DNA from 2 places in the Kitasatospora sp. NPDC001175 genome. Region 2 is predicted to be linked to the other one. Evidence: riboswitches for the same ligand, from Rfam matches in the RefSeq annotation. Region 2 holds a riboswitch; the other holds the start of a gene.
What was found. A riboswitch is a leader RNA that binds a small molecule or an ion and turns the genes downstream of it on or off. The one in region 2 is predicted to bind glycine.
Positions count from the first base shown of each region.

Region 1: it holds a riboswitch for glycine, as region 2 does, so the genes downstream of both, gcvP (aminomethyl-transferring glycine dehydrogenase) here and gcvT (glycine cleavage system aminomethyltransferase GcvT) in region 2, are expected to answer to the same signal.

Region 1 covers NZ_JBSFJU010000043.1:45,274-59,644, forward strand. Annotated here, with positions in the region: gene ACWDAK_RS26730 (CPBP family intramembrane glutamic endopeptidase) at 1-390, opposite strand, end outside; gene ACWDAK_RS26735 (glutamate-cysteine ligase family protein) at 637-2,136, opposite strand; gene ACWDAK_RS26740 (hypothetical protein) at 2,498-3,097, shown strand; gene ACWDAK_RS26745 (DUF5999 family protein) at 3,629-3,817, shown strand; gene gcvP (aminomethyl-transferring glycine dehydrogenase) at 3,889-6,762, opposite strand; glycine riboswitch at 6,870-7,001, opposite strand; glycine riboswitch at 7,003-7,110, opposite strand; gene ACWDAK_RS26755 (PRC and DUF2382 domain-containing protein) at 7,336-8,469, shown strand; gene ACWDAK_RS26760 (MFS transporter) at 8,647-10,128, shown strand; gene ACWDAK_RS26765 (DNA polymerase IV) at 10,320-11,720, opposite strand; gene ACWDAK_RS26770 (SanA/YdcF family protein) at 11,784-12,485, opposite strand; gene ACWDAK_RS26775 (MerR family transcriptional regulator) at 12,579-13,271, opposite strand; gene ACWDAK_RS26780 (bifunctional nuclease family protein) at 13,525-13,998, opposite strand; gene ftsR (transcriptional regulator FtsR) at 14,131-14,371, opposite strand, start outside.
Region 2 covers NZ_JBSFJU010000038.1:45,427-59,797, forward strand. Annotated here, with positions in the region: gene ACWDAK_RS25045 (ABC transporter ATP-binding protein) at 1-628, opposite strand, end outside; gene ACWDAK_RS25050 (ABC transporter permease) at 625-1,623, opposite strand; gene ACWDAK_RS25055 (ABC transporter substrate-binding protein) at 1,743-3,509, opposite strand; gene ACWDAK_RS25060 (ABC transporter permease) at 3,632-4,618, opposite strand; gene ACWDAK_RS25065 (enhanced serine sensitivity protein SseB C-terminal domain-containing protein) at 5,246-6,037, opposite strand; gene ACWDAK_RS25070 (enhanced serine sensitivity protein SseB C-terminal domain-containing protein) at 6,286-7,074, opposite strand; glycine riboswitch at 7,290-7,394, shown strand; gene gcvT (glycine cleavage system aminomethyltransferase GcvT) at 7,563-8,681, shown strand; gene gcvH (glycine cleavage system protein GcvH) at 8,780-9,157, shown strand; gene glyA (serine hydroxymethyltransferase) at 9,252-10,520, shown strand; gene ACWDAK_RS25090 (L-serine ammonia-lyase) at 10,684-12,051, shown strand; gene ACWDAK_RS25095 (antibiotic biosynthesis monooxygenase family protein) at 12,227-12,607, opposite strand; gene ACWDAK_RS25100 (hypothetical protein) at 12,794-13,504, opposite strand; gene ACWDAK_RS25105 (ATP-binding protein) at 13,622-14,107, opposite strand; gene ACWDAK_RS25110 (helix-turn-helix domain-containing protein) at 14,285-14,371, shown strand, end outside.

The DNA of each region.
Region 1 (14,371 bases), on a different contig from region 2:
CAGTCCGGAACCGCCGATCGCGGCGGCAACGGCCGCGCCACGTCCGAGGTCGCCGAGCTTGTGGCGGAGGTCGAAGCCCAGCTGCCGCAGCGAGCTTCCCTCGCGGACCAGCAGATAGCCGACCAGCGCGACCGGCATCAGCCCGCGCAGGACGTAGTACACCTGCCAGACCAGGTCGAGCCACGGCCGGCCGGGAGCGTGTGAACCGTTGAGCATCGCGACCTGGTGGCCGAGCGCGATCGGCTGGGTGAGCGACCCGAGGAAGCTGATCAACGCGCTGACCCCGCTGGCGCCGAGCGAGAGACCGAGCACGATCAGCAGCTCGACCACCAGCAGTCGGCGGGACGGCGCGGCGGTCCCGGGTTCGGGCTCGGTCGAAACGGTGGTCACCAGGGCTCTCCAGCACGCAGCTTCGACCCGACGACCGGTCCTGCCGCCGGGCCGATCATCCTCCCATACCAACCTCTGAACACCGGGCTGCTGGCCGGGGACGCTTCTCGGCCACGGTGAACGCACGACCGGCCGGGCGCCCCTTCATCCGACGCTCGCCTTCACCAGGGGCACCCCTTCGTCCAGGGCGCCGCTTCGTCCGGGGCTCACCGCCCGGCCCGCGCGCCCCGCGGCGCGGCGAACGCGCTACCCAACCGGCCAGGTGTGTACCGGCTCCCCCGCCCGCGAGTACTCCATGTACCGCCGCGTCATGGCCGCCAGCGCCGCCGCCCGGTCCATCCCGTACTGCTCGCGCAACCGGTGGACGGTGGCGCTCTGCCAGGCCGCCCCGTTCATCCGGCGCAGGCAGCGCTGCTCGATGATGCCGAGGTAGCGGTCCCGGTCGCCCGCCGCCACCCCCCACTCGGCCAGCCCTTGGTACGCCAGCGGGAGCAGCTCGCTCAGTACCAGTTCGGTGGCCGCGACCGGGACGGTACCGCGTGCCCCCCGCCCGCTCTTCGGCCACTGCAGGACGGCCTCGATACCGTGCCGGGCGGCGCCCAGGAAGTTCTCGTCCGCCTGGGCGAAGGCGAGCCTGGTCCAGATCGGCCTCGGCTGCTCGGCGAGCACCCGCACCAGGCCGTAGAAGAAGGCCGCGTTCGCCAGCGTGTCGGCGACCGTCGGACCGGCCGGCAGGCAGCGGTTCTCCACCCGCAGGTGCGGGACGCCGTCGGCGACGTCGTACACCGGCCGGTTCCAGCGGTAGATGGTGCCGTTGTGCAGGCGCATCTCGTTCAGCCTGGGGATGCCGCCGGAGGCCAGCACCTTGACCGGGTCCTCGTCGTAGCAGACCGGGAGCAGCGCCGGGAAGTACCGTTGGTTCTCGGCGAAGAGGTCCAGCGCGGAGTCGACCCAGCGCTCCCCGAACCAGGTGATCGGGCGCACGCCCTGCGCCTTGAGCTCGGCCGAACGGGTGTCGCAGGCCTGCTGGAAGAGCACCGGCCTGGTCTCGCGCCACAGCTCCCGGCCGAACAGGAACGGGGAGTTGGCCCCGAGGGCGACCTGCACGGCGGAGAAGGCCTGCGCGGCGTTCCAGACCGAGGCGAAGCGCTCGGGGGTGACCTGGAGGTGCAGCTGGAGCGAGGTGGCGGCGGCCTCGGCGACCATCGACACCGACTCGATCGACAGCTGCTCCACGCCCTGGATGTCGAGCGCGATGTCCTCGCCCCTGGCGGCCAGGATCTGGTCGCTGAGCAGGGTGTAGCGGTCGTTGTGCGACATGGCGTCCAGGCCGGTGTGGTCCAGGTCGAGGGTCGGCAGGATGCCGACCATCACGATCCGCGCCCCGACCTCCGCGGCCTTGCGGTCGGCGTACCGCAGGCAGGTGTCGAGCTCCTCGCGCAGGTCCTCCAGGACATGGCCGGTCAGCCGGTGCGGCGCGATGTTGACCTCGATGTTGAACTGGCCGAGCTCGGTCTGGAAGTCGCTGGAGGCGATCGAGCCGAGCACCTCCTCGTTGTACATCAGCGGCCTGCCCTGCTCGTCGGCCAGGTTGAGCTCGATCTCCAGGCCCATCATGGCCCTGGGGCGGTCGAAGCGCTCCTCCCGCAGCATCCGCTCCAGTGCGTCCATGCAGGACTGCAGCTTCCGGCGGTACAACTGCCGGTCGGCCAGCTCCGCCCGACTCGCCACGACCTTCTCGCCCATGGGTGCCCCTTCACCTTTGGTCGATCCTTCGGCCGATCGCTCCTGCATCATGCCCCGCCGGAAGATCGATAGCCGCTCACCCGAACAGGTTGACGATAGAGGGTTTCTGACATTGCGTCAGCCATCTCCCAGCTTGCCATGGGCCACGGAACGTGATATGAAGGTCACCCTGCGCACCTGTTCGAGTAGAATTCGCACTGCGCTTCCAGCCGGTGCCATGCCGCTCCGAATCTCATCGTCGGCAGGTTCCGCGCCCGCACCGCGATCATGCCCAACCGGACACGGCCCAGGTCCCGTCACACCAACGCCACGCCGGTATGCCGCACTCGCACGCCGATCTAGCACGGAGAGGCGACCCGCCATGACCATGCAGACGCCCCAGCCCCCGCCCAGCGCCCTGCGCGCGGTCCTTGCCGCGCTCGACTCCGAGACCGCGCTGTGCCAGCCCGCCGCCGGTGCGCTGCGCGACGCCGCCGGCCCGCTGCTGCCCTCCCATCCGCTCGCGGTGCACGTCCTGGAGGGACCCGGCGCCGGGCTCGCCACGGCCAGGCGCACCGGGTGGCGCTTCCTGATCAAGCGTGGCTCGGCGGCGGTCCCGGCGGAGCCCGCAGCCGAGGTCGCGGCGGCGGCCGAAGTGGTCGAGACTGCGGACGGCCACGCCTTCTCGCACTTCACCGCAGGGCCGTACCTGAACTCCACGGTCCGGGCGCTGCGCCAGGCCTGGCAGCTCGCCCAGTCCTCACGGTCCCGGCACCAGCCGCGACTGCTGTCGATGCCCGGCCACTACGCCACCGCGCTGTGGCTGCACCATCCGGAGGCCAGCCCGGCCACCGACCTGCTGATCCCGCTGGCGCCCGCCCCCTGCGGGGTGACCGCGCACCGGGTCTACCCGGCGCTCGAACTGCTGGCGATGCTGGAGCGCGCTGCGGTCCCCGCGCGGCTGGCCGCCGGGATCTCCTGAGGCGAATCACCCGGACGGGCCATCTGGATCTGACTCGGTCGAGTCAGCATCCGGGTGGCCCGTCCGGCCGTCCCGACCGGGTTCCGCCGCCTGAACGGGTGATGTAGCGAAGCCAGTTGTGGCGCATGTCACCAAATCGCTGCGCGATCGGCTCGCGATGCCGACATTGGGAATCAGGTGGAAAGGGCTGCCAGTCCTACCCACCGACGCGCCGGTTCACACATGAGCCGGGGCCGGCAGGAGATCCGACCGGCGGGGCGGACGCCCGGGACCGACCGGCAACAGGGAACGCGGGGGAAGGAGCGAGCCGAGAGTCGAGTCCGAACGTGCATCGCGGGCCTGCCGCCGACTTCACCGGCGGGCACAGCGGTCGACTTCTCCGGCGGACGGAGCAACGACCCTCGACGAGGATGTGCGCCCGGGCCGCAGCTGTCGGTGCGCGTTCACCACGGGCCCCGTTACCGGCCGGTCCGATGGGGGCGGCCGCGGCGGCGGGAGCGGATCGTCGTGAGCGAAGCGAGGGTACGAGTCATGTGCCAGCACCGTCCTGAGTGCCCGTCAGCGGAGTCCGCCGACCGTGAGGCGGCCGTCCCGGTGGCCCGCCACCCCGAGCAGGGGTGGAGCCTGCTCTGCAACGGCGTCCTGATCTTCGATGACACCGGCGAGCTGCTGCCCGACGGGCAGGTGATCGCACCGCACCGGCCCCTGGCCGCGGCCTGAGCAACCCCGGAGAACGGCGCGGGGCCCTTCAGAGGAACGATCCTCCGAAGGGCCCCGCGCTGCTGTTCGACTCAGACGCCGTACTCGTCCAGCGGCGGGCAGGAGCAGACCAGGTTGCGGTCGCCGTACGCGCCGTCGATCCGGCTCACCGGCGGCCAGTACTTGTCGGCCGGGTTGACGCCCGCCGGGAAGACCGCCTCCTGCCGGGTGTACGGGTGCGCCCAGTCACCGGCCAGGTTGGCGGCGGTGTGCGGGGCGTTCCGCAGCGGGTTGTCGTCGGCTGCCCACTCGCCCGAGCCGACCTTGTCGATCTCCGCACGGATCTCGATCATCGCCTCGCAGAAGCGGTCGATCTCGCCCAGGTCCTCGGACTCGGTGGGCTCGATCATCAACGTGCCGGCCACCGGGAAGGACATGGTCGGGGCGTGGAAGCCGTAGTCGATCAGGCGCTTGGCGACGTCGTCCACCGTCACGCCCGTCTCCTTGGTGAGCGGACGCAGGTCGATGATGCACTCGTGCGCGACCAGGCCGCCGGGACCGGTGTAGAGCACCGGGAAGTGCGGGGCCAAGCGCTTGGCGATGTAGTTGGCGTTCAGCACCGCGACCTGGGTGGCACGCTTGAGGCCCTCGCCGCCCATCAGCCGGACGTACGTCCAGGAGATCGGCAGGATCGCGGCCGAACCCCACGGCGCGGCCGAGATCGGGCCGACACCGGTGGCCGGGCCGGCCTCCGCCTGCAGCGGGTGGTTCGGCAGGTACGGCGCCAGGTGCGCGCGCACCGCGACCGGGCCGACGCCCGGGCCGCCGCCACCGTGCGGGATGCAGAAGGTCTTGTGCAGGTTCAGGTGCGACACGTCCGCGCCGAACTTGCCCGGCTTGGCCAGGCCGACCAGGGCGTTGAGGTTGGCACCGTCCACGTACACCTGACCGCCGGCCTCGTGCACCATGCCGCAGATCTCGGTGATCTGGGCCTCGTACACACCGTGGGTGGAGGGGTAGGTCACCATCAGCACGGAGAGCTGGTCGCGGTGCTGCTCGATCTTGGCCTTGAGGTCCTCGACGTCCACGTCGCCGTCAGTCAGGGTCTTGACCACGACCACGCGCATCCCGGCCATCACGGCCGAGGCCGCGTTGGTGCCGTGCGCGGAGGACGGGATCAGGCAGACGTCGCGCTGGGTGTCGCCGTTGGCGTGGTGGTAGGCACGCACCGCCAGCAGACCGGCCAGCTCGCCCTGGGAGCCGGCGTTCGGCTGGATGGAAACGGCGTCGTAGCCGGTCACCTCGACCAGCTGCTGCTCCAGCTGGCGGATCAGGGTCAGGAAGCCCTCCGCCTGGTCCACCGGGGCGAACGGGTGCAGCTGGCCGAACTCCGGCCAGGTCACCGGCTCCATCTCGGTGGTGGCGTTGAGCTTCATGGTGCACGAGCCCAGCGGGATCATGCCGCGATCCAGCGCGTAGTCCCGGTCGGAGAGGCGACGCAGGTAACGCAGCATCGCGGTCTCCGAGCGGTGGTCGTGGAAGACCGGGTGGGTGAGGTACTCGTCCTCGCGCAGCAGCGCGGCGGGCAGCGCCTCGGCGTTCTCGTCCAGCTCGACGCCCTCGATGCCGAAGGCGGCGAGGACGGCGGCCAGGGTTTCGCGGGTGGTGGTCTCGTCGCAGGAGATCGACACGGTGTCGGCGTCGGCCTGGTACAGGTTGACGCCACCCGCGCGGGCGGCGTCCACGACCGCGGCGGCCCGGCCCGGGACGCGGGCGGTGACGGTGTCGAAGAACTCACCGTGCAGCAGCTCGACGCCACCGGCCTTCAGACCCTCTGCCAGCGCGGCGGCGTAGCGGTGGGTGCGGCGGGCGATGTCGGCGAGGCCGTCGGGGCCGTGGTAAACGGCGTACATGGAGGCCATCACGGCCAGCAGCACCTGAGCGGTGCAGATGTTGCTGGTGGCCTTCTCGCGGCGGATGTGCTGCTCGCGGGTCTGCAGCGCCAGCCGGTAGGCGCGGTTGCCGTCGGCGTCCACCGAGACACCGACCAGGCGGCCGGGCAGGTTGCGGGCGTACTCGGCACGGACGGCCAGGTAGCCGGCGTGCGGGCCGCCGAAGCCCATCGGCACACCGAAGCGCTGCGAGGTGCCGCAGGCGATGTCGGCGCCGAGCGAGCCCGGGGACTTCAGCAGGGTGAGGGCCAGCAGGTCGGCGGCGACGGCGACGATCGCGCCCAGGCCGTGCGCCTGCTCGATCACCGGGGCGAGGTCGCGGACCACACCGGTGGCACCGGGGTACTGGAGCAGCACACCGAAGACGCCGCGCTCGGCGATCTCGGCCGGGATGCCGTCCGACAGGTCGGCGACGACCACCTCGACGCCGGTCGGCACCGCACGGGTGTTGATCACCGCGACGGTCTGCGGCAGGGTCTCGGCGTCGACCAGGAAGACACCGCCCTTGACCTTGGTGACCCGGCGGGCCAGCGCCATCGCCTCGGCGGCGGCGGTGCCCTCGTCCAGCAGCGAGGAACCGGAGGTGGCGAGCCCGGTCAGGTCGGAGACCAGGGTCTGGAAGTTGAGCAGCGCCTCCAGGCGGCCCTGGGAGATCTCCGGCTGGTACGGGGTGTAGGCGGTGTACCAGGCCGGGTTCTCCAGCACGTTGCGGAGGATCACCGGCGGGGTGAACGTGCCGTAGTAGCCGAGACCGATCATCGGCTGCAGGACCTGGTTGCGCGAGGCGAGTTCACGCAGCTCTGCAAGCACCTGGGCCTCGCTGCGACCGGCGGGCAGGCCGAGCGCGGTGAGGCTGCGGATGGCCTCCGGCACGGCGGCGTCGGACAGCTCGTCCAGCGAGCCGTAGCCCACCTGCGCCAGCATCTTGTCCTGGGCGGCGGTGTCGGGGCCGATGTGGCGGGTCTCGAAGGGGCTGGCCTGCTCAAGCTCGGCGAGCGTCGGCTGGGCGTTCATGGGGGTCGAGGCCTCCTGGTCGCGGACCGGCGGGGGGGGGTGCACACGTCGTTGGGCTCCGCCGCTGTGGGAGCGGTGGTCCGATGTGCGTGTGAACCCGACAGGCCTCCCCCTCTGTCATCGGGACCTGAGAGCTTCGCCGCGCGGGAGGCCCGGGGGGCGTCCATCGGCTTGCACCGTCGGTGAGGGTGGTGCCGCCGGCTCCCGCGCCAACAGCCCTGCCCTGCTTTCCAGAGTGACCTAGCCCACACGGTACGGATGCCTGAGAGATTCCGGGGAGGGTTTGCTCCTTCGGCGCCCCACTTCCCGCAGTTCAACGGGGATTGGGGACTCTCCCGAGCGGGCTCGGCGGTCGCGCCCAGGGTACCAGCGGAAACCCCGCAGATCACCGGTCGGTCGGGGGCGATCGGGCGGAACACCGACGACCCCGGACAGCCCAACGCCCTCCCGTACGGCTGCCTTCGGGTAGCCGCTGTCCGACTTGATGGCTTTTCGTGTGAAGTGGCGGTCGGACAGCTCCTCCAAGCCGCCCACCAGACGGGATTCCCCCAGGAGCACGTAGTGGAGGACGGCGTGCAGACCGACATCGATCCGCGGGACCTGATCGGCCACAAGGCGGTCGACCGGAACGGTGACAAGATCGGCACGGTCGACGAGGTCTATCTCGACGACGCGACGGGTGAGCCCGAGTGGGCCGCGGTGCGAACCGGGATCTTCGGCCGGGATGCCTTCGTCCCGCTGACCACCAGTGAGTTCTCGGGCGACGAACTCAGGGTCCCGTACGACAAGTCACTGATCAAGGAATCGCCAGACTTCGGCGTCGGGCAGCACCTCTCGCCCGCACAGGAGCTGCAGCTCTACCGCTACTACGGCCTGGACGCGAGCGCCCCCTCGGCGGCACCCGCAAACCGCACCTCGAAGACCACCGACCGGGACTTCGGCTCCGTCGGGTCGACCGGACCGCACCCGCCCGCCACCCAGCCCACGCCCGCGGCAGCCCCCGCACCTGCCACACCCCCGGCGCCCTCCGCACCCGCCACTCCGGCAGCACCCGCCACCGGGGAGCGCGCGACGGCCGGCTTCACACCGCCGACTCAAGCTCCGGCTCCGACTCCAAGCCCGACCGCACAGCCTGCCACGCCGCCGGCCGACCACGTCAAGAGCCCCGCCGTGGCGGACAGGCCCGCCCTCAGAACCACCGGGTCCAACGGGCGGGCGGTGCACGCCCCCACCCCGGACCGGGCGGCCGCCCAGGGCGCGCCGGCCGGGCCCATCGAGATCACCTGCCGCGAGGAGCGCCTCGACATCAGCACCGAGTGGCACGTCCTCGGCACCGCGCGGCTGCGCAAGTACGTGACCACCGAGTCCGTGGAGCGCCGGGTACGGCTCGCCCGGGAGCGGGTTCGGGTCGAGCGCGTGCCAGTGACCGAGTCCGAGCGGGCCGCACTGAGCGACCAGGAGCTCGCCGACGCGGTCGAGGAGGTGACGCTGCGCGAGGAGCGGCCGGTGCTGCGCAAGTACCTGGCGCCGGTCGAGCGGGTGCGCCTGGTGGTCGAGCGGTACACCGAGGAGCAGGTGATCCGCGAGGAGCTGCGCCGGGAGCAGGTCGAGGTGTACGACAGCACCACCCCGGACGCTCCCACCACCCCGGGCGCGACGCCCTCCACCCCACCGCCCGCCCGTCCCGAACCGCTGCGCCACGCCTGACCCGTCGCTTCGCTTCCAGCCCCGGCACCGGACGAAACGGAGCCGGGGCGACCGGTTTGCCTAATTTTCAACCGTAGATATTTGACAGTCTGAACTATCCATGTGCATCGTTACTTCAGTTCGTTGACTTTCGCCCTTGGCCACAACCGCCGAGGGACCTGAACTGGAGGAAGAACCGTGAGTGAGGCACCACAGCCCAGCTCCACGGCCGAGAAGCCGAGCAGCGCACGAGTGCTGCCCGCTCTGATCCTGGCGATGCTGGCGTTCAGCGTGGTGCAGACCGCGGTCGTCCCGATCCTGCCGTCGCTGGCCAAGGAGCTGCACACCGCCGGCTCCAACATCACCTGGCTGATGACGGCCAACCTGCTCTCCGCCGCCGTGCTGACCCCGCTACTGGGGCGCTTCGGCGACCTGCGCGGCCGCAAGCCGATGCTGCTGATCTCACTGGCCGGCCTGGTCGCCGGCTCCGCCCTCGCGGTCGGCACCCACTCCTTCACCTGGCTGGTCGTCGCCCGCGTCCTGCAGGGCGCCGGCGGTGGCGTGCTCCCGCTGGCGATCAGCATCGTCCGTGACGAGCTCCCCCGGGAGAAGGTCACCGGCGGCGTCGCCGCGATCTCCGCCTCGATGGGCGTCGGCTCGGGCCTCGGCCTGGTCGCCACCGGCCTGCTGCTGGAGCACTGGAGCTACAAGTCCATCTTCTGGATGGGCCTGATCTTCGGCTTGATCGCGGTCGCTCTGGTCGCCCTGCGCGTCCCCAAGGACCCGGTCGTCGACAAGGACGGCGGCGCCGACCCGCTCGGCGCGCTCACCCTGGCCGGCTGGCTCTGCGCCCTGCTGGTCGCCGTCAGCCAGGGCAACCACTGGGGCTGGACCTCGACCAAGACCCTGGGCCTGTTCGCCGTCGCCGCCGTGGTCGCCCTGATCTGGATCGCCATCGAGGTCAAGGTCAGCCACCCGCTGGTGGACATGAAGATGATGTCCCGCCCGGCCGTCGCCTTCACCAACATCTCCGGCCTGCTCATCGGCTTCGGGATGTACGGCTCCTTCATGGTGATCAGCAACTTCGCCCAGACCCCCGCGAAGTTCGCCCACTACGGCTTCACCGCCACCGTGCTGCACGCAGGCGTGATGCTGCTGCCCTCCGCCATCGGCTCGATGGTCGCCGCCCCCGTCGGCGCCCTGCTGATCGCCCGCAGCGGCCCGCGTCTGCCGCTGGTCCTCGGCGGAGCGCTCGGCGCCGCCTCGATGGCCTACCTGGCCGTCCGGCACAGCGCCGAGGGTGACATCTACCTCGCCTCCGCCGTCTTCGGCCTCGGCGTCGGCCTCGCCTACGCCGCGATGCCCGCGTACATCAACGGCGCCGTCCCGGCCGAGCAGAGCGGTATCGCCAACGGCATGAACGCCGTACTGCGCACCGTCGGCGGCGCCATCGGCACCGCCGTGATGGGCGCGATCCTGACCGGCGACACCATGAAGTTCCCGATCCCGCTGCCGATCCAGTTGCCCACGCTGGACGCCTACAAGCACGCGTTCTGGGTCGCCGCCGCGATGTGCCTGGTGGCCGCCGTGGTGCCGTTCGCGATCCGGCGCATCAAACCCGCCACCGCCGTTCCGGTGGCGAGCGGCTCCGAGTCGGAGCTGGTCGAGACCGGCGTCTGACGAGGCGCCCGCCCTCGCGCTCAGGGACAGGGCGCGAGGGGACTGGGCCCCGGCGGGCGGTGAGGGCATCGCGACCCGCCCAGGGCCCGGCCCGACAGGTGGCCCCGTACCCGGATGTCTCCGGGTACGGGGCCACAGCGTTTCCGCGTGCTTGCTGAAACGTTTCACCATCCATCGGCACGGGCTTACGGCTACTGCCGCAGAGGAAGCGGATCCGCGGGCTCCAGCCCCGGATCGTCGATCGCGAACGTCCTGACCCGCCCCGGCGGGCCGTACGGCGTCTCGAACCGTACGGTGACCCGGCCGACCCCGCTGCCCTGGACCCACCCCGGGCCGTACTCGGCGTGCGTCACGTCCTGCCCCGGGAGCCAGCGCCGCCCGGTCGGCGGCACGGCGTCCTTCGCCCGCGCTTCGCCCGGTTCGGGCTCCGAAGGCTCCTCCGTCGCGTCGGCGGCTTCCCCCGCCTCGGCCGTCGCCTGCGCCTGCGCCTGCGCCGCAGCCTGGGCGAAGAGGTCCTCCTGGGTGAAGTCGGCCAGCTGGGACACCCCGACCCCGAGCAGCCGCACCCCGCCGGTGATGTCCACCTGCATCGCCAGTCGCCGCGCCGTCTCGGCGATCACCCCCTCGTCGTCGGTCGGCGCCCGCAGGGTCTCCGACCTGGTCAGGGTCGAGAAGTCGAACCGCCGGACCTTCAGCACCACCGTCCGGCCCGAGCGTCCCGCCGCCCGCAGTCGCTGGACGCAGCGCGCCGTCAGCACCTCCACCTGGCGCAGGATGACGTCCCGGTCGGCCAGATCCACCTCGAAGGTGTCCTCCACCGAAACCGACTTCGCGTCCCGGTCCGGCACCACCTCGCGCTCGTCAAGCCCTATGGACGTCGCGTACAGCCCCGTCCCGTGCGCCCGGCCGAGCAGTTGGACCAGTTCCTCTTCGCCCGCCTCCGCCAGATCGGCCACCGTCGCCAGGCCCACCCGCCGCAGCGCCTGCTCGGTGGCCGGGCCGACCCCGGGCAGCGCCCGGACCGGCAGCGGACTCAGCACCGCCCGCTCGGATCCGATCCCGATCAGCACCAGGCCGTCCGGCTTGGCCTGCTCCGAGGCGATCTTCGCCATCAGCTTCGAGCCGGCCGCGCCCACCGAACCGGTCAGCGCCGTCCGCGCATGGATGTCCGCGCGCAGGTCCTCCGCGATCGCCCGCACCAGTTGGGCCCCCTCCTGCGGGCCGGCGTCGGCCAGCGCCGGACCGTACGGCCCGGCCTCCAGATCCACGAACGCCTCGTCCAGGCTGAGCGGCTCCACCAGCGGCGACAGCTCCCTCAACAGGCCCATCACGATCTCGCTCACCTGCCGGTACGCCTGGAAGCGCCCAGCCAGGAAGGCCGCGTTCGGACACAGCCGCCGGGCCTGGGCCATCGGCATCGCCGAGTGCACCCCGAAGCGCCTCGCCTCGTACGAGGCGGTGGACACCACCCCCCGGCCGCCCAGGCCGCCGACCACCACCGGTTTGCCGCGCAGGCTGGGCTTGGACGCCTGCTCCACCGCGGCGAAGAAGGCGTCCATGTCGAGGTGGATGATGCTCGGCACTGTCCGCACCTGCCGATCATCCCTCAGGGGTCTGACAACTCCCGTGCGGCGGTCCGCCCGAATCCGCGGAGGTCAGTGCCCCGCCGCGTCCGCCAGCGCCCGGGCGATCCCGTCCTCCCGCGCGCCGAGGAACTGCGGGTCCGGCTTCAGCCAGGCGTTCAGCGCCGCCTTGCCCGCGCCGGGGATCTCCCGCAGTCCGCCGTAGTACCAGGTGGCGTTCCCCGGCTCCGGCACCCCGACCGCGTACGACCTGATGCCTGCCGCCTGGCACAGTGCCAGCGCCCGCCGTACATGGAAGCTCTGGCTTACCAGCACGGCCCGGTCCACTCCGAAGATCCGCCGGGCCCTGGCGCAGGAGTCCCAGGTGTCGAAGCCCGCGTAGTCCTCCACCACCCGGATCCGCGGCACCCCGTGGTCGACCAGGTAGCGGCGCATGGCATCGGGCTCGTCGTAGTCGTCCCGACTGTTGTCACCCGTCACCAGGATGGCCTCCACCTTGCGCTGCTGATACAGCGCCAGCGCCGCGTCCAGCCGGTGCGCGAGATACGGGGACGGTTCGCCGTTGAACAGACCCGCGCCGAAGACCACGGCCACCGGGGCGCCCGGCACGGCCTGCACGGTGTCGACCCGGTCCGTCTCACTCAGCCAGAGCCAGGTACTCGGGGCCAGCGCCAGCGCGCTCAGCAGCGTGACCGCCTGGAACGCACGCCGCTGCCCCCGTCTCGTCCGCAGTGCCAGCCAGCGGGGCAGCCTAGGCCGCGAGCTCCATCCCACCGAGTCCCCCTCGTGATCGTTTCACCTGCCCGGACGACGACGAGGGCCCGGACGGTTCCCCGTCCGGGCCCTCGTACGACCTCGGTCGCCGGCTCAGCCGGCCCGGTTGCGGCGCTGGGCCAGCTCGTCCGCCGGGTCGTGCCCGATCAGCGTCTCACCGGTGTCGGTCCGCTCGGCGTGCAGACGCCCGAGCGTGGCCTCCAGGTCCTGCCAGACCGCGCCGACCGCGATGCCGAAGACCCCCTGACCACCCTTCAACAGGTCCACCACCTGCTGCGGGGAGGTGCACTCGTAGACCGTGGCCCCGTCGCACATCAGGGTGAGCCCGGCCAGGTCGACGACCTCGGCCCTCTGCAGGTGCGTCACCGCCACCCGGATGGTCTGGAGCGAGACTCCGACGTCCAGCAGACGCTTGACGATCTTGAGCAGCAGGATGTCGCGGAAGCTGTAGAGCCGCTGCGCACTGGCCGGGTACGCGCTTCGCACGCTCGGCTCCAGTAGCCCGGTACGGGCCCAGTAGTCCAGCTGGCGGTAGCTGATCCCGGCCGCGGCACAGGCCGTCGGCCCCCGGTAGCCCACCAGCTCGGAGGTGGGCGCCGGCCGCTCGATCGCCGGCTGCCCGGGCTGCACGGCCGGGAACCGCCCGACCCTGGGCAGCTCCCGCTCCTGCTGCTGCTCGACGACCGCGGCCTCCCGGGCCCGCTCCAGCAGCAGTTTCCGCCCTGAGCGTGGTACGTGCACGGAGCACGGGCCTCCAACGGCTGCTTCGTCGCCCAAGCCGCTCATGCCTACCTCCGTCCGCTCGTCCTGTGGGCTGTATGGGCCCGGGTGGAGTAACTCACCGGAGCCACTCCTGACGGTAGGCAGTCGCCAGTGACCCGTCAACGATCGCCACGCCGAGGCTCACCACCAATGTCACTCGATGGTGTGGTTTTTCGTGCCTCAAGTGTGGGTAGACGGACGACCTTTGGCAAAACGAGACTTGCGTCCGGCAGCCGGTGCTTCCCCCGGTCTCCCGCGACGCTGCGGCGGTCCGGCGCTACTGCTGGCCACCACCGAAGTCCTCCGGCGAGACCTGGTCGAGGAACTCGCGGAACTTCTCCACCTCGTCCTCCTGCTCGTCCGGGATCGCGATGCCCGCCTCGGCGAGCACCTCCTCGCTCCCGAAGATCGGCGTACCGGTCCGCAGGGCGAGGGCTATCGCGTCCGACGGGCGCGCGCTGACCTCGACACCGCCGGAGAACACCAACTCGGCGTAGAACACGCCCTCCCTGAGATCACTGATCCGGACCTCGGTGAGCTGCTGGCCCAGCGCGTCCAGCACGTCCTTGAACAGGTCGTGAGTCAGCGGCCGCACCGGAGTCATACCCTGCTGGGCGAAAGCGATCGCAGTCGCCTCGCCAGGACCGATCCAGATCGGCAGATACCGATCTCCCCCAACCTCCCGCAGCAGCACGATCGGCTGGTTGGAAGGCATCTCCACCCGGACACCCACGACGTCGAGCTCATTCACAGTGGCAACCCTATGACCCCTGCCGCGGATATGAAAGCGCAGCCGGTCGGGGCGCTCCCGCACAGGTACCCGCACGCCCCCGGAGGCCGGTTTCCGGCCGTGAAGGAACGGTTCCGCCCTGCCGTACGGAGCTCACTGAGCCGGCCTGGCCTTCAGCCCCGCCTGCACCATCGCGGCGTGCAACCGCACCGACAGGGTGGCCAGCTCACGCGCGGTGGCCTCGGCATGTGCCCGGGTCTGCGGGTTCCGGTGCCGCCGCAGCGGGGCGACCACCTGCTCGACCAGCGCCACCTCCCGGTCCGCCGCCGCCTTGATGGCCCGAAGATGACGCGGCTGCAGGCCGAAACGTCCGAGTTCCGCGACCAGCCGCGCC
Region 2 (14,371 bases):
TGACGTCCAGGGCAGTGGTCGGCTCGTCGGCGATCAGCAGCGAGGGGTCGTTGACCAGCGCCATGGCGATCATCGCGCGCTGGCGCATACCGCCGGAGAACTCGTGCGGATAGGCGTCGACCCGCTTGTCCGGCTGGGGGATTCCCACCCGGTCCAGCATCTCGACGGCCCGCTTGCGGGCGTCCTTCTTGCCGACACCGGGGTGGTGCGCCCGGTAGCCCTCGATGATCTGGGCGCCGACCGTGTAGTACGGGTGCATCGCGGTCAGCGGGTCCTGGAAGACCATGGCCATCTTCTGGCCGCGCAGCTGCCGGACCCGGTCGGGGGCGGCGCCGACCAACTCCTCGCCGTCCAGCCAGACCTCGCCGCTGATCCGGGGGGCGCCACGCTTGGTGCCGGTGCGGTGCAGGCCCATGATCGAGAGCGAGGTGACGGACTTCCCGGAGCCGGACTCGCCGACGATGCCGAGCGTCCTGCCCTTCTCCAGGTCGAAGTTCAGACCGTCGACGGACTTGACCAGGCCGTCGTCGGTGGGGAAGTGCACCCGCAGGTCGCGCACGGAGAGGAAGGGCCGCTCCCCCACGGTCTGCTCCGGGGCGGGCGCGGGGGTCTTCTCGGTCTTGCTCATGCCAGCCTCACCCGGGGATCGACAACGGCGTACAGGACGTCAACCAGCAGGTTGGCCAGGATGATGAAGAAGCCGGCGAAGAGCGTCACACCCATGATCACCGGCAGGTCGCTGGCGCTGATCGCCGCGACCGCCTCGTAGCCCAGACCACGGAAGTTGAAGGTGGACTCGGTGAGCACCGCGCCGCCGATCAGGGCGCCGAGGTCCATGCCGAAGATGGTGAGGATCGGGGTGAGGGTGGAGCGCAGGGCGTGCTTGCCGATCACCGTCCGCTCGTTCAGGCCCTTGGCCCTGGCGGTACGGATGTAGTCCTCGCCGAGCACCTCGAGGAGGGTGGCCCGGGTGAGCCGGGCGTAGGTCGCCGCGTACAGGAAGGCGAGGGTGATCCAGGGCAGGACCAGGTTCTGGAACCAGGCGACCGGGTCGTCGCCGAGGTTGACGTAGTCGTGCGGGAACCAGCCGAGCTGGTACACGAAGATCGCACTGGCCAGCATGCCGGTGAAGTAGATCGGCAGCGAGACGCCGGCGAGCGCGGTGGTCATGGTGATGCGGTCCAGCATGGTGCGGCGGCGCAGGGCGGAGACCACACCCGTGGCGGTGCCGAAGACCAGCCAGATGACGGAGGCACCGGCCGCGAGCGAGGCGGTGACGCCCAGTCGGTCGAGCAGCAGCGGCCAGACCGCCTGCTCGGTCTTGAAGGAGTACCCGAAGCACGGAGCGGCGCAGTGGGTGACGTCGACACCGGTGCTGTAGTCGCGGCCGACGAACAGGCCCTTCAGGAACAGGAAGTACTGCTCCGGGATCGACTTGTCGAGGCCCATCTTGTGGCGGATGCCTTCGACCGCGGCCTTGTCGGCGATCTTGCCGACGTACAGCAGCGCGGGGTCACTGCCGGTGAGCTTGGGCACCATGAAGAAGATGCCGAAGGTGACCGCAGAGACCACCAGCAGCATGACGACGACGTTGACCAGCCGTCGGATGAAATACACGAGCACTGCGGTCGGCGCCGCCGGGACCGGCCGACGGACCCCGGTAGGGGTGCCGGCCGGCCCGGACGGAGCCTTCACCTGCCCTTCGGACTAGCGGAGCGAACTAGGGACGCGGGCGGTGCGGATCACTTGCCGTCGGAGACGCCGAGGGCCTGGAAGTCCACTTCCTGCAGGGCGTCGTTGAAGTAGACGTTGGTCAGGCGCGGGTTGCGGTAGTTCAGCGCCTTGTCGTCCACGATCGGCAGCCAGGTCGCGTTGTCCGTGATCTTGTGGTTGATCTGCTTGTAGATCTCCGCGGCCTTGGCCGGGTCCTGCTCGGCCGCCGCCTGGTCGAACCAGGCGTTGATCTGCGGGTCGTCGGTCTCGGGGTAGTTGGCGTTGCCCGTCTTGGTGATGAACCGGCCGTCGGCCTGCGGCTGCAGGAAGCCGGCGCCGTTCGGGAAGTCGGCACCCCAGCCCATCACGATCAGGCCGTAGCCCTTCTGGTGGACCACGTCGGGCGCGCCGATCACGGACTGGTACAGCTTGCCGTCGTACTGGTCCACGTTGACCGTGACGTTGATGGCCTTCAGCGCGGTCTGCAGGGCGACGGCGGTGTTGACCTCCTTGTCCTTGTTGCCACGGACCGCGATGGTGGTGGTGAAGCCGTCCGGCTTGCCGCAGGCCTTCAGCTCCTCCTTGGCCTTGTCGAGCTGCGGCTTGCCCTGGGTCAGGCCGTACGGGTCGTAGTTGTCGTAGCCGGCGATGTTGGGCGGCAGCATGTTCCCGGAGATCGCACCGGCGTAGGAACCACCGCGGGCGGTCTGCAGCGCGGTGGTGTCGGCGGCGTACATCACGGCCTTGCGGCAGTGGATGTTGTCGAACGGCGCGACCTTCGGGATGATCGAGATGAAGCGGATGAAGCCGGTGAACGGGTCGTCCGTGTTGGCCTTCAGACTCGGGTCCGCGAGGACCTTGGCCTGGGCGGCCTGGGAGAGACCGGTCTGGGAGTAGTCGATGTCCGCGGTGCCGTTGAGCAGCCGGGCGTCCATGTCGTCCGAGTTGGTGGTGACGGTCAGCTTGACCACGTCCGGCAGCGCCTTGCGGTACGGGTCGCTGGCCGGGTCCCAGTTCTCGTTGCGGACCAGCTCGATGCCCTTGCCGGGCTCGATCGACTTGAACTTGTACGGGCCCGAGGAGACCGGGTGGTCACCGTACTTGGCACCGGTGTCCAGCTTCTGCGGCACGGGCGCGGCGGGGCCCATCGCGAGCAGGTACGGGAACGAAGAGTCCGGCTTGGCCAGGTGGAAGACGATGGTGGTGTCGTCCGGGGTCTCGACCGACTTCAGACCCAGCTTGTTGGGGTCGGAGTCGGTGTAGGGACCCTTGTAGTTCTGGCCCTGGTCCAGGTCGTTGATCAGGTATGTCGGGCCGCCGGCGACCACGTCGGCGGCGAACGGCCGCTCGATGCCGTACTTGATGTCCTTCGAGGTGATCGGGGAGCCGTCCTCGAACTTCAGGCCGCTCTTCATCTTGAAGGTGTAGGTCTTGCCGTCGCTGGAGATCTCGGGCTGCGCGCTGGCCAGGTCCGGCACCAGCTTCAGGCCGTCCTTGCCCGGCTTGGCGTCGAAGGACAGCAGGGTCCGGGTGTAGAAGCGCTCCATGTTCCAGACCGAGGCGTAGTAGGCGCGGCCCGGATCCCAGGAGTCGGCGTCGGTGCTGGTCCAGAGGTTGAGGGTGCCGCCCTTCTTGTCAGAGGGGTTGACCACCTTGTCCACGGCGGCGTTGAAGCCGGCGCCGGAGGTGCCGGAGGCACCGGAGGTACCACCGCCCTTCGAGCCGCCGCAGGCTGAGGTGGTGAGGGCCAGCGTGGCCACCAGGGCGGCGGCGGCGAGCGTCCGGTTTCGCTTCATGAGTACGGATCCTCCTGAAGATGCGCGGGCCTGAGCGGTCCGCCGAGGGCTGTGGGGCACCCGAGTCGGGCAGTGGCCGGAAACGGCCGGCCGGCCTTGGGAGTTGGGGTGGTGCAGCGGGCTCAGTTGCCCTTGGGGTCGAGCGCGTCGCGCAGCCCGTCACCGAAGAGGTTGAAGGCGAGCACGGTGATGAAGATCGCGAGGCCCGGGATCACCATGTAGGTGGGATCGACCTGGTAGATCTTGGTGGCGTCGGAGAGCATCTGTCCCCAGGAGGGCGTCGGCGGCTTGACGCCGGCGCCGAGGAAGCTGAGTGCCGCTTCGCTCAGGATGTTGGTGGGGATGATCAGGGTCGCATAGACCAGGACCGGCGCCACCAGGTTCGGGAGCAGCTCGCGCAGCAGGATGTGACCGCTGCCGGCGCCGAGGCTGCGAGCCGCGTCCACGAATTCGCGTTCGCGCATCGACAGCGCCTGACCGCGGACGATGCGTCCGATGTAGGGCCAGCCGAAGAAGCCGATCACCAGGACCAGAATCGCCATTCGGACGCCGGTTCCGCTCAGCCCGAGCAGTCTGTCGGGCATCACGGACACCAGCGCGATGCTGAAGAGCAGTTGGGGGAAGGCCAGCAGGACGTCCATCACCCGGCTGATCGCCGCGTCCACCCAGCCGCCGAAGTAGCCGGCGGCGACGCCCATCAGTACACCGATCACCACCGAGACGCCGGCGGAGAGGAAGGCCACGGTGAGCGAGATCTGGGCGCCGTGAACGATGCGGCTGAAGACGTCACGGCCGAAGACCGGGTCGACGCCCAGCAGAAAGTCGCCGCTGATCCCGCCGAAGGGGTGCTTGGGAAGGCCGGTGTCCGCGTTGATCTGGTCCGGATGCGGCTGGTCCGCCGGATGGCCGAACAGCGAGGTCAGTACCGGCGCGAGGATCGCCGCCAGGATCAGCAGGATCACCACTATGCCGCCGGCCATGGCTATCTTGTCGCGTTTCAACCGGCTCCAGGCGATCCGGCCCGGTGAGCGGCCCTCGATCTGCTTCGACGGGGCCTCGGCGGGTCCGGCTTCAGGGGCGGACCCGGTGGTCTCGGTGGGTGTGGTCATGTGTCAGTTCGTTCCCCTCGCCGACGGTGGCCGGCCCACGGTCCTGGCCGTACCCGGAGTGACCGGACCCGGTCAGGGCCCGGGCCGAGGACGGTCCGGTTGTCGCGACATTTGCGGTGTGGTGCGGGTGCGTCGGTGCGGTGGTGCCCGGGTGCGGCAGTGAAGAAGTGATTGTTCACGGGTGCACTTGACATCGCGCCGGACGTCGGGCGCGCGGTGGAAGTGCGAACAGTGCCAAGTGGTGCGGGAGTTGCATTCGGAGCAGGACATGCCGAAGTGCTGCCGCGCAGCGTGCACAGCGCGCGGGGTCAGGCAGTCGGCGCGATGTCGCCCTTGTGGGGCGGGCGCCGTCATTGCTTGCGCAGACTCTCCGTCATTCGGACAACCTTGCGCCAGCCCTGGCAGCCGAAGGATGCAAAGCTGTGATCTGCGGGCATGCACGGTGAATCCGGCCGCATGAGGCCCTTCAGCCACCTGGCGCAGTGCCGGTAAGATGCCACACGCATGCGAACTGACATGCCGTCCGAGCCCTGCGGCCACCCGGCGCCCACAGGGCCGCCCGGGCGGGATTGCGGCTCGGCGGGCGGCCGGTCACGCGGTCGCCCTCCCTCCGGGGGGTCTCCCCGGTCAGCGGGTCGGGTGGCCCTGCCAGGCGTCGCGGTCGAAGAACGGGCGGGCGCAGGCGCGCAGCCACATCGCGACCGGGTCGTAGTCGTCGGCCATCAGCACGGTGGAGACCGCTAGCCCCTCTGGCGCATGGGCGGCCGCCCGCTGCACCAGGGCCCGGGCGGCCTCGACGGCGGGCGGCGAGGTGTCGTACAGGTCCAGCCCGATCGCCAGGTACGGTTCGCCGAGGGCCGGCTGCACCCAGGCCCGGCGCAGCGAGCGCAGCGGGCGCACCTCGGCGGCCTGCTGCTCCAGCACCGCGTAGAACTGGGGTGCCTGCACCTGGGGTTCGCCCAGCTGGAGCGGCCCCGCGGGCAGCCGGTCCAGCCCGGCCGCGATCCGGCGCAGGTCGGCCCACGGGACGCCGATGCCGCCGCCCGGCACATGGGGATTGAGCCACAGGCCCCAGCGGGTCCGGTAGAGCGCGTTCGCGACCTCCAGCCCGGAGATCACCTCATGGCCGCGGGCCCAGCCGCTCGCGGTCAACTGCTCGGGCGAGGTGACGGCGGGTGCGTAGCCGTGCCCGCCGATGTCCATGTTCCCGTACTGGGCGTCGGGGCTGCCCGGCGTGCCGTGCCACAGCAGCATCCACACCTGACCCTCGGCCAGGGCGCGCAGCAGGTTCTCGTACGCCTCCCAGCGCTCCGGTGCGACGTCGCGCAGGGCACGCTCGATGGCAGCCGGATCGGCCGCCGGACGTGCGGCCGGGGGCTGGCCCCAGCCCGGTGCGCCGCCTGCCACTGTGCCGTTCATGCCCCCGCCTCCGGCCGGGTGCCCCGGGCGAGCGCTCCGGGCATGGCGGACGTACGCGTCCACCGCCCCCTGGTCCGGGGTGCCCCGATGCCCTGCTCGCTCACGTCGGGCCCTCTCCGTACTCGTCCGTCGGCACGCGCTGCCGCTACTCGGACAGCGGGCCGCTCACCCGACCGTACGCCGCTGCCGGGCAGCAGCCTATGGGGCGGCGCCGACGGACTTGACACCACCGCCCCTTACTCACCAGCTCAGCCCCGGACGTAGAACGGCTGCACCCGGGTGAGCAGCCACTCCACCACCGGGTCGGCGACCAGGTCGAGCAGCACCAGGTGGACGCCGTACGGCAGCGGGGCGGTTCCCAGCGCACGGCCGAGCGCCTCGTTGGCCTGTGCCGGATCGGTCAGCAGGTCGGGGTCGAACTGCACCCCGACGAACAGCGCCGGGGCGTCCCCCTCCACCGAGGCGCAGGCCCGACGGGCCGTCAGCACCCCGGGCAGAGTGGCGAGTTCGGCGGCGGCGGCGGCCAGGAAGGCGTACGGCTCCTCGTGCGGCTCGGGTTCGCGCAGCGCCACCTTGGCGCCGTCCGGCTGCCCCTGCCAGCGGTCACCCTGCGGGCCGCGCCGCAGCTCGCCGACCCCCTCGGGCGGGATCGGGATGCCCACCGGGGCCTGAGGGTTGACCGCGATCCCGACCCCCAGCGGCAGCCCGCGGGCGAACTCCCAGACCGGGGCGACAGCGAACGGCATCCCGGGGGCGTGCTGCAGGAACACCTCCTGCGAGGAGAAGACCGGGACGTACGGCGCGCCGGCCAGCTCGATGGTCGGCAGGTCCAGCGAGGCGCCCTGCGGGTCGGCACCGGCCGGCAGCGGGATCCACACCTGGCTGCGGGCCAGCACCTCGACCACCCTGGCGGTCGCGCCGGGCTCGCCGAGCGCGGCGGTGAGCACCTGCTCCAGCTCGTTGGCGGGCCAGCCGCCGCCCGTCGGGGCCGTACCGGGCTCAGCCCATGCCTGCGTCTCGCCAGCCGGGTAGCTCATCGGCTCCTGCCCCTCCAACCTGACCGGGTGCTGCCCCGGTCTCCACCGCTGCCAGAAGGGTAGCGGGAGGCGGTCCGTCCCCGATGCGCCCCCGTACCGCAAGGGTGAACCCGCCCCACCTGGGGAGGAGATGTCCGACCCCTCTCCCCCTCGGCCCACCCGGCATGCCATGATGAGCGCGCTCATACGCAGCGCCCAATTTCATACTGGCCGTTCGAACCCGCGCGGGAGAGTCCGGAGTGCCCTGCACGGGCACGGGCCGGCGCCGAAGGAGCAAGTCCTCCCCGGAATCTCTCAGGCACCCCTACCGCACGGGCGAGGCAGATCTGGAAAGTGGACACGGCCGCGCCGTGCGCCCACCCACGGTGCAAGCCGCCATCCTTGGTTAGCGGTGAAGCTCTCAGGTTGTGACGACAGACGGGGAGACTCCACCCCCGTGTGCCCGTACGCAGGTCAACCCCTGAGTGCCCCAGCCAAGGAGTTCCGCCGTGTCCCTCCGTCACACCGCGCTCGACGCCCTGCACCGCTCCCTCGGTGCGACCATGACCGACTTCGCCGGCTGGGACATGCCGCTGCGCTACGGCAGCGAGCGCGAGGAGCACATCGCGGTCCGCACCAAGGCCGGCCTGTTCGACCTGTCGCACATGGGCGAGATCACCGTCTCCGGCCCGCAGGCCGGCGAGCTGCTCGACCACGCACTGGTCGGCTTCATCTCGGCGCTCGGCGTGCTGCGCGCCCGCTACACCATGATCTGCCGCGAGGACGGCGGCATCCTCGACGACCTGATCGTCTACCGCACCGCGGAGGACGAGTACATGGTGGTCGCCAACGCCTCCAACGCCCAGGTGGTGCTGGACGCGCTCACCGAGCGCGCGGCCGGCTTCGACGCCGCGGTCCGGGACGACCGGGACGCCTACGCGCTGCTCGCCGTCCAGGGCCCGGAGGCGAACGCCATCCTGGCCTCGCTCACCGACGCCGACCTGCCGGGTCTGAAGTACTACGCGCTGCTGCCCGCCACGGTGGCCGACCGTCAGGTCTGGCTGGCCCGTACCGGTTACACCGGCGAGGACGGCTTCGAGGTCTTCTGCGCCCCCGGCGACGCCGAGCACCTGTGGAACGCGCTGAGCGCGGCCGGTGCCGACAAGGGCCTGGTCCCGTGCGGCCTGTCCTGCCGGGACACCCTGCGCCTGGAGGCGGGCATGCCGCTGTACGGGCACGAGCTCTCCACCGAGCTGACCCCCTTCGACGCCGGGCTCGGCCGGGTGGTCCGCTTCGACAAGACCACGGGCGGCGGCGAGTTCGTCGGCCGCAAGGCGCTGGAGCAGGCCGCCGCCGAGGCCGAGTCCAAGGCGCCGCGCAAGCTGGTCGGCCTGGTCTCCGAGGGCAAGCGGGTGCCGCGCGCCGAGTACTCGGTGGTCGACGCCGAGGGCACCGTGATCGGGCGGATCACCTCCGGCGCCCCCTCCCCCACCCTGGGCAAGCCGATCGCCATCGCGTACGTGGACGTCGCACACGCCGCGCCCGGTACGGCAGTTGCGGTGGACGTCCGCGGCAAGCACGAGCCGGTCGAGGTCGTCGCGCTGCCCTTCTACAAGCGCGCCCGCTGAGCCCACGGCCCGCCCCGGCCGTCTCATAACCCCCGCCTGTCCGGTCCGCTCAGCGGACGGCTTCGCCCTACCCTCTTGCGATCCTGGAGAATGACGCCATGAGCAACCCCACGCACCTGCAGTACAGCAAGGAGCACGAGTGGCTGACCGCCGCCGACGAGGACGGCGTGTCGACCGTCGGCATCACCGAGCACGCGGCCACCGCGCTCGGTGACATCGTGTACGTCCAGCTCCCGAACGTCGGTGACACCGTCACCGCGGGTGAGTCCTGTGGCGAGCTCGAATCCACCAAGTCGGTCAGCGACCTGTTCTCGCCGGCCACCGGTGAGGTCGTGGAGATCAACCAGGCCGTCATCGACGACCCGGCCCTGGTCAACGGCGAGCCCTTCACCGGCGGCTGGCTGTACAAGGTCCGCGTCACCGCGACCGACGAGCTGCTCGACGCCGCCGGGTACGACGCCTTCATCGGCGCCTGACCCTTCCGGCCCCTCGGGGGCGGCGGCCGCAGCGCGGCGGCCGCCCCACGCCTCCTCAGGTCCCCTGCCCCGCCCCACAGGAAGACCCATCTCCATGACGGTTCTGAACCAGTCCCTGCACGCGCTCGACCCCGAGATCGCCGCGGCGGTCGACGCCGAGCTGCACCGTCAGCAGACCACCCTCGAAATGATCGCCTCCGAGAACTTCGCCCCCGTGGCGGTCATGGAGGCCCAGGGCTCGGTGCTGACCAACAAGTACGCCGAGGGCTACCCCGGCAAGCGCTACTACGGCGGCTGCGAGCACGTCGACGTGGTCGAGCAGATCGCCATCGACCGGATCAAGGAGCTGTTCGGCGCCGAGCACGCCAACGTCCAGCCGCACTCGGGCGCGCAGGCCAACGCCGCCGCGATGTTCGCGCTGATCCAGCCGGGTGACACCATCCTGGGCCTGAGCCTGGCCCACGGCGGCCACCTGACCCACGGCATGAAGATCAACTTCTCCGGCAAGCTCTACAACGTGGCCGCGTACCACGTGGACGAGAAGACCGGCCTGGTCGACATGGCCGAGGTCGAGCGCCTGGCCAAGGAGCACCAGCCGAAGCTGATCATCGCCGGCTGGTCCGCCTACCCGCGCCAGCTGGACTTCGCCGAGTTCCGCCGCATCGCGGACGAGGTCGGCGCGCTGCTGATGGTCGACATGGCGCACTTCGCCGGCCTGGTCGCCGCCGGTCTGCACCCGTCCCCGGTCCCGTACGCGGACGTGGTCACCACCACCACCCACAAGACCCTGGGCGGCCCCCGCGGCGGTGTGATCCTCTCCAAGGCCGAGTTCGCCAAGAAGATCAACTCCGCGGTCTTCCCCGGCCAGCAGGGCGGCCCGCTGGAGCACGTGATCGCCGCCAAGGCCGTGGCCTTCAAGGTCGCCGCCTCGGAGGAGTTCAAGGACCGCCAGCGCCGCACCCTGGAGGGGGCCAAGATCCTGGCGGAGCGCCTGCTCCAGGACGACACCGCCGCCGCCGGCGTCTCCGTCCTCTCCGGCGGCACCGACGTCCACCTGGTCCTGGTCGACCTGCGCAACAGCGAGCTGAACGGCCAGGACGCCGAGGACCGGCTGCACGAGGTCGGCATCACCGTCAACCGCAACGCCGTCCCGAACGACCCGCGCCCGCCGATGGTCACCTCCGGCCTGCGCATCGGCACCCCGGCCCTGGCCACCCGCGGCTTCCAGGCCGAGGACTTCCGCGAGGTCGCCGACGTCATCGCCGAGACGCTGCTGCCCTCCTTCGACGAGGAGAAGGCCGCCGCGCTCCGGGCCCGCGTCACCGCGCTGGCCGCGAAGTACCCGCTCTACCCGGAGCTGTAGGCCTCCCCGGGAGCCACCGGCGTCCCGCCCTGGGTGACCGGCCTCACTCCGCCGCCGTCACCTGGAACTCCGGGGCACCGCGCACACTGGACAGTGAGCGCGGTGCCCCGACCCATGTACCGCTAGCAAGTCCTTCCACGAGACCCAGACAAGGACGTCCACCGTGGCCATCAGCGTCTTCGACCTCTTCTCCATCGGCATCGGCCCGTCCAGCTCGCACACGGTCGGCCCGATGCGGGCGGCCCGGATGTTCGCACGCCGCCTGAAGTCGGAGGGACTGCTGGCCCAGACGGCCTCCGTCCGCGCCGAGCTGTTCGGCTCGCTCGGTGCCACCGGCCACGGCCACGGCACCCCCAAGGCCGTGCTGCTCGGCCTGGAGGGCAACTCCCCCCGCACCGTCGACGTCGACAAGGCCGACCTGGACGTGGAGCGGATAAACGCCGAGAAGCGCCTGCTCCTGCTGGGCGACCACGAGATCCCCTTCGACCCCGGCACCCAGCTGATCCTGCACCGCCGCCGGTCCCTGCCCTACCACGCCAACGGCATGACCCTGGCAGCGTACGACGCCGACGGCGTCCCGGTGCTGGAGAAGACCTACTACTCGGTCGGCGGCGGCTTCGTGGTGGACGAGGACGCGATCGGCGCTGACCGGGTCAAGCCGGACGACACCGCGCTGCGCTACCCCTTCCGCACCGGTGAGGAGCTGCTGCGCCTCACCCGGGAGACCGGCCTGTCCATCTCCGGTCTGATGCTGGAGAACGAGAAGGCCTGGCGCAGCGAGGCCGAGATCCGGGCCGGGCTGCTGGAGATCTGGGCCGTGATGAAGGAATGCGTCGCGGCCGGCATGGCCCGCGAGGGCATCCTGCCGGGCGGGCTCAAGGTCCGCCGGCGCGCCGCCGCCGGGGCGCGGGCGCTGCGTGCCGAGGGCATCGGCCCGGCGAACGCGATGGAGTGGGTCACCCTCTACGCGATGGCCGTCAACGAGGAGAACGCCTCCGGCCAGCGGGTGGTCACCGCCCCCACCAACGGCGCGGCGGGCATCATCCCGGCCGTCCTGCACTACTACCTGAACTTCATCCCGGGCGCCGACGACGAGGGCATCGTCCGCTTCCTGCTGGCGGCCGGCGCGATCGGCATGCTCTTCAAGGAGAACGCCTCCATCTCCGGCGCCGAGGTCGGCTGCCAGGGCGAGGTCGGCTCCGCCTGCTCGATGGCGGCCGGCGGCCTGGCCGAGGTCCTCGGCGGCACCCCCGAGCAGGTCGAGAACGCCGCCGAGATCGGCATCGAGCACAACCTGGGCCTCACCTGCGACCCGGTCGGCGGCCTGGTCCAGATCCCCTGCATCGAGCGCAACGGCATGGCCTCGGTCAAGGCCGTCACCGCCGCCCGGATGGCCCTGCGCGGCGACGGCCGCCACCACGTCTCCCTCGACAAGGCGATCAAGACCATGAAGGAGACCGGCGCCGACATGAAGATCAAGTACAAGGAGACCTCGCGCGGCGGCCTCGCGGTCAACGTCATCGAGTGCTGACGCCCCCGCGCTGAGCAAGCCCGAAGTCCCCGGTCCGCGCCCTGCGGGCCGGGGACTTCCGGTCATCGGAGTGCGAAGGTTCTCTGATGCGGCGCCGGATCGGGCTCGCGAGGGGCACGCCCACCCGTTCGATGCGAGCTTGTGGCGGAACGGTCGCCGAGGTGACTTCGGCTGGTCAGCCTGCTGTCGGGCTCTGCGCGACCTGCGCTCGCACGAACCCGTGGCTCCGCTCCACTTTCGCTACATGCAGCGTGTAGCTCTGGTACCACTCGGCTTGCCCGCGCTTCTGCGCCGCGCGGTGCTCGGCGTCGCCCCGCCACTCCGCGAGGGCGTCGGCGTCGCGGAAGTACCCGACGGTGATGGACAGCCCGCCAGGCGTCTGCGCGTGGTCCATCCCCAGGAACCCGGGGACGTCCTTCACCAGGTCTTCCATGCGTGCGTTGGTCTCGCTGTAGCCACTCTGGTCCTGGGTTCGCACCGCGGTGAAGACAGCCACGTAGTAGGGGGGTTCATAGGCCTCGACGGGCGCGACAGGCGCTTCGGAGTGATTGCTCATGGCGCCACCGTAAGGTGGGACGCGCCCAGCGATCCAGCCTTTCCTGAACGGGATGCACAAGGGACCGGGCTCTTGACCAAAGCCGTCCGAGCTCTCCTCCAACTCCCGGAAACGGCCACGAGCCCACCGGCTCACAGAACGGCGCGAGGGACGGGAACGCCGGGGCGGACGTCGGCCGATGCGGCACTAGCAGGACGACGGGTACGTCTTGACGCTGACCGCCCGGCCGGCCGAGCAGCGCCGGATCTCGGCCGCGACCTGCTCGGAGACAGGGACGACCAGCTCGCCCCCGGCCGGCACGACGGCCAGGCTCCCGATCGGGGTGCGGTGGACGACCTGCTGCGAGGCTCCCGCCTTCGGCGAGTCGTAGGCCAGGTGGACGATGCGGCGCGAGACGGGCACCGGATGCGGGTTCCGCAGGACGACCGCCGCGAACGGGGCGAACCTGCTCACCTGCTTGCCGTTCCCGTCGAGCGGTTCCGCTTCGATGTAGCCTGCGGGGCCGGCCGTCCGCATCGCGATGATCTTCTTGACGGTGACCCGGACGTCGGCGACCAGGGCCGCGTCGGGACCGCTGAAGGCCAGCACGTCGAAACCCCTGCCCGAGTGGACCACGAGCCTGCCCTGGTCGCTGCCGAAAGCGGTGGTCACCTGGACCCCGGGCACGGCGCTCCCGTCCTTGCCCAGGGCCGTGAACGCCAGCACGGGGGCCACGTCGCTCGCGTTCGGATTGGTGATGAGAAGCGTCTGATCGATGAAGTTCCGACCGCCGTGCGCCTTGAAGTCGAACGACAGCGGCTTGCCCGCGCGGCGCTGGTTCGCGCGGCGAAGGCGCAGTCCGAAGACGATTCCGATGGTGAGGCCGACGGCCACGGCTATCAGCTGATGAGTTGGCACCCCGGGAGTGTAGGTGCAGGTCACCGGCCGCCCGTCCCTGCCCTTCGACCCGGGGTGGTCTCAGCAGCTGAACCAGCCCGAGGTCACGCGGTTTCGCGGCTCTGGCCGGTGGTCGGATTACCGGTCCGCTACCGGGGCACCTTGTGGGGCATCGGGCTGTGAGTCGCCCGGCGGGAGGCCGAGTTCGAACCAGACGGTCTTGCCGATGCCGCAGTCGCGGGGGTGGGCGCCCCAGGCGTCAGCGAGGGCGGCGACCAGGGCGAGGCCCCGGCCGGACTCGTCGTCGGGTGCCGCCTGGCGTGGCTTCGGCATCTCACTGCTCGCGTCGGAGACCTCGACGCGCAGGCGGTCGGCATACCGGACGCAGCGGGCGGCGATGTGGCGGCCCCGGGGGAGGCGGGCGTGCCAACAGGCGTTGGTCATCAGCTCGCTGAGCAGCAGCACCGCCATCTCGGCCGCCTCGGAGGGGAGTTGCCAGGTCGCCGCCTGGTCGCGCAGCAGGCTGCGGGCGCGGCCCACGCTGCGGAAGTGGCGTGGCAGGCGCCACTCGACCTCCGGGGGCGCGGCGACGGGAACTCTGGGCGGGGCGGGACGCACGGTCATCAAGATCCTTGGGGCTCACGGCTGGCACTGAACGGGCCGTCGGATGTCATCCGGAAGGGGCGGATTCCATCGATCGGCCCTCTTACGATCCCGTCGCGGCCCTACTCTCGGGAGCCACGGCGCGCGTACGGAAGCGGTTGTACTCGTGGCGTGCATAGAGCCGATAGGAGGCGCGAGTTGACGAGCGAGGCATCACCGCCGCCGATGAATTGGCGGTATTGCGGTAGCCAGATCAAGCTCTGGCGTGAGCGGGCGGGGGTGTCC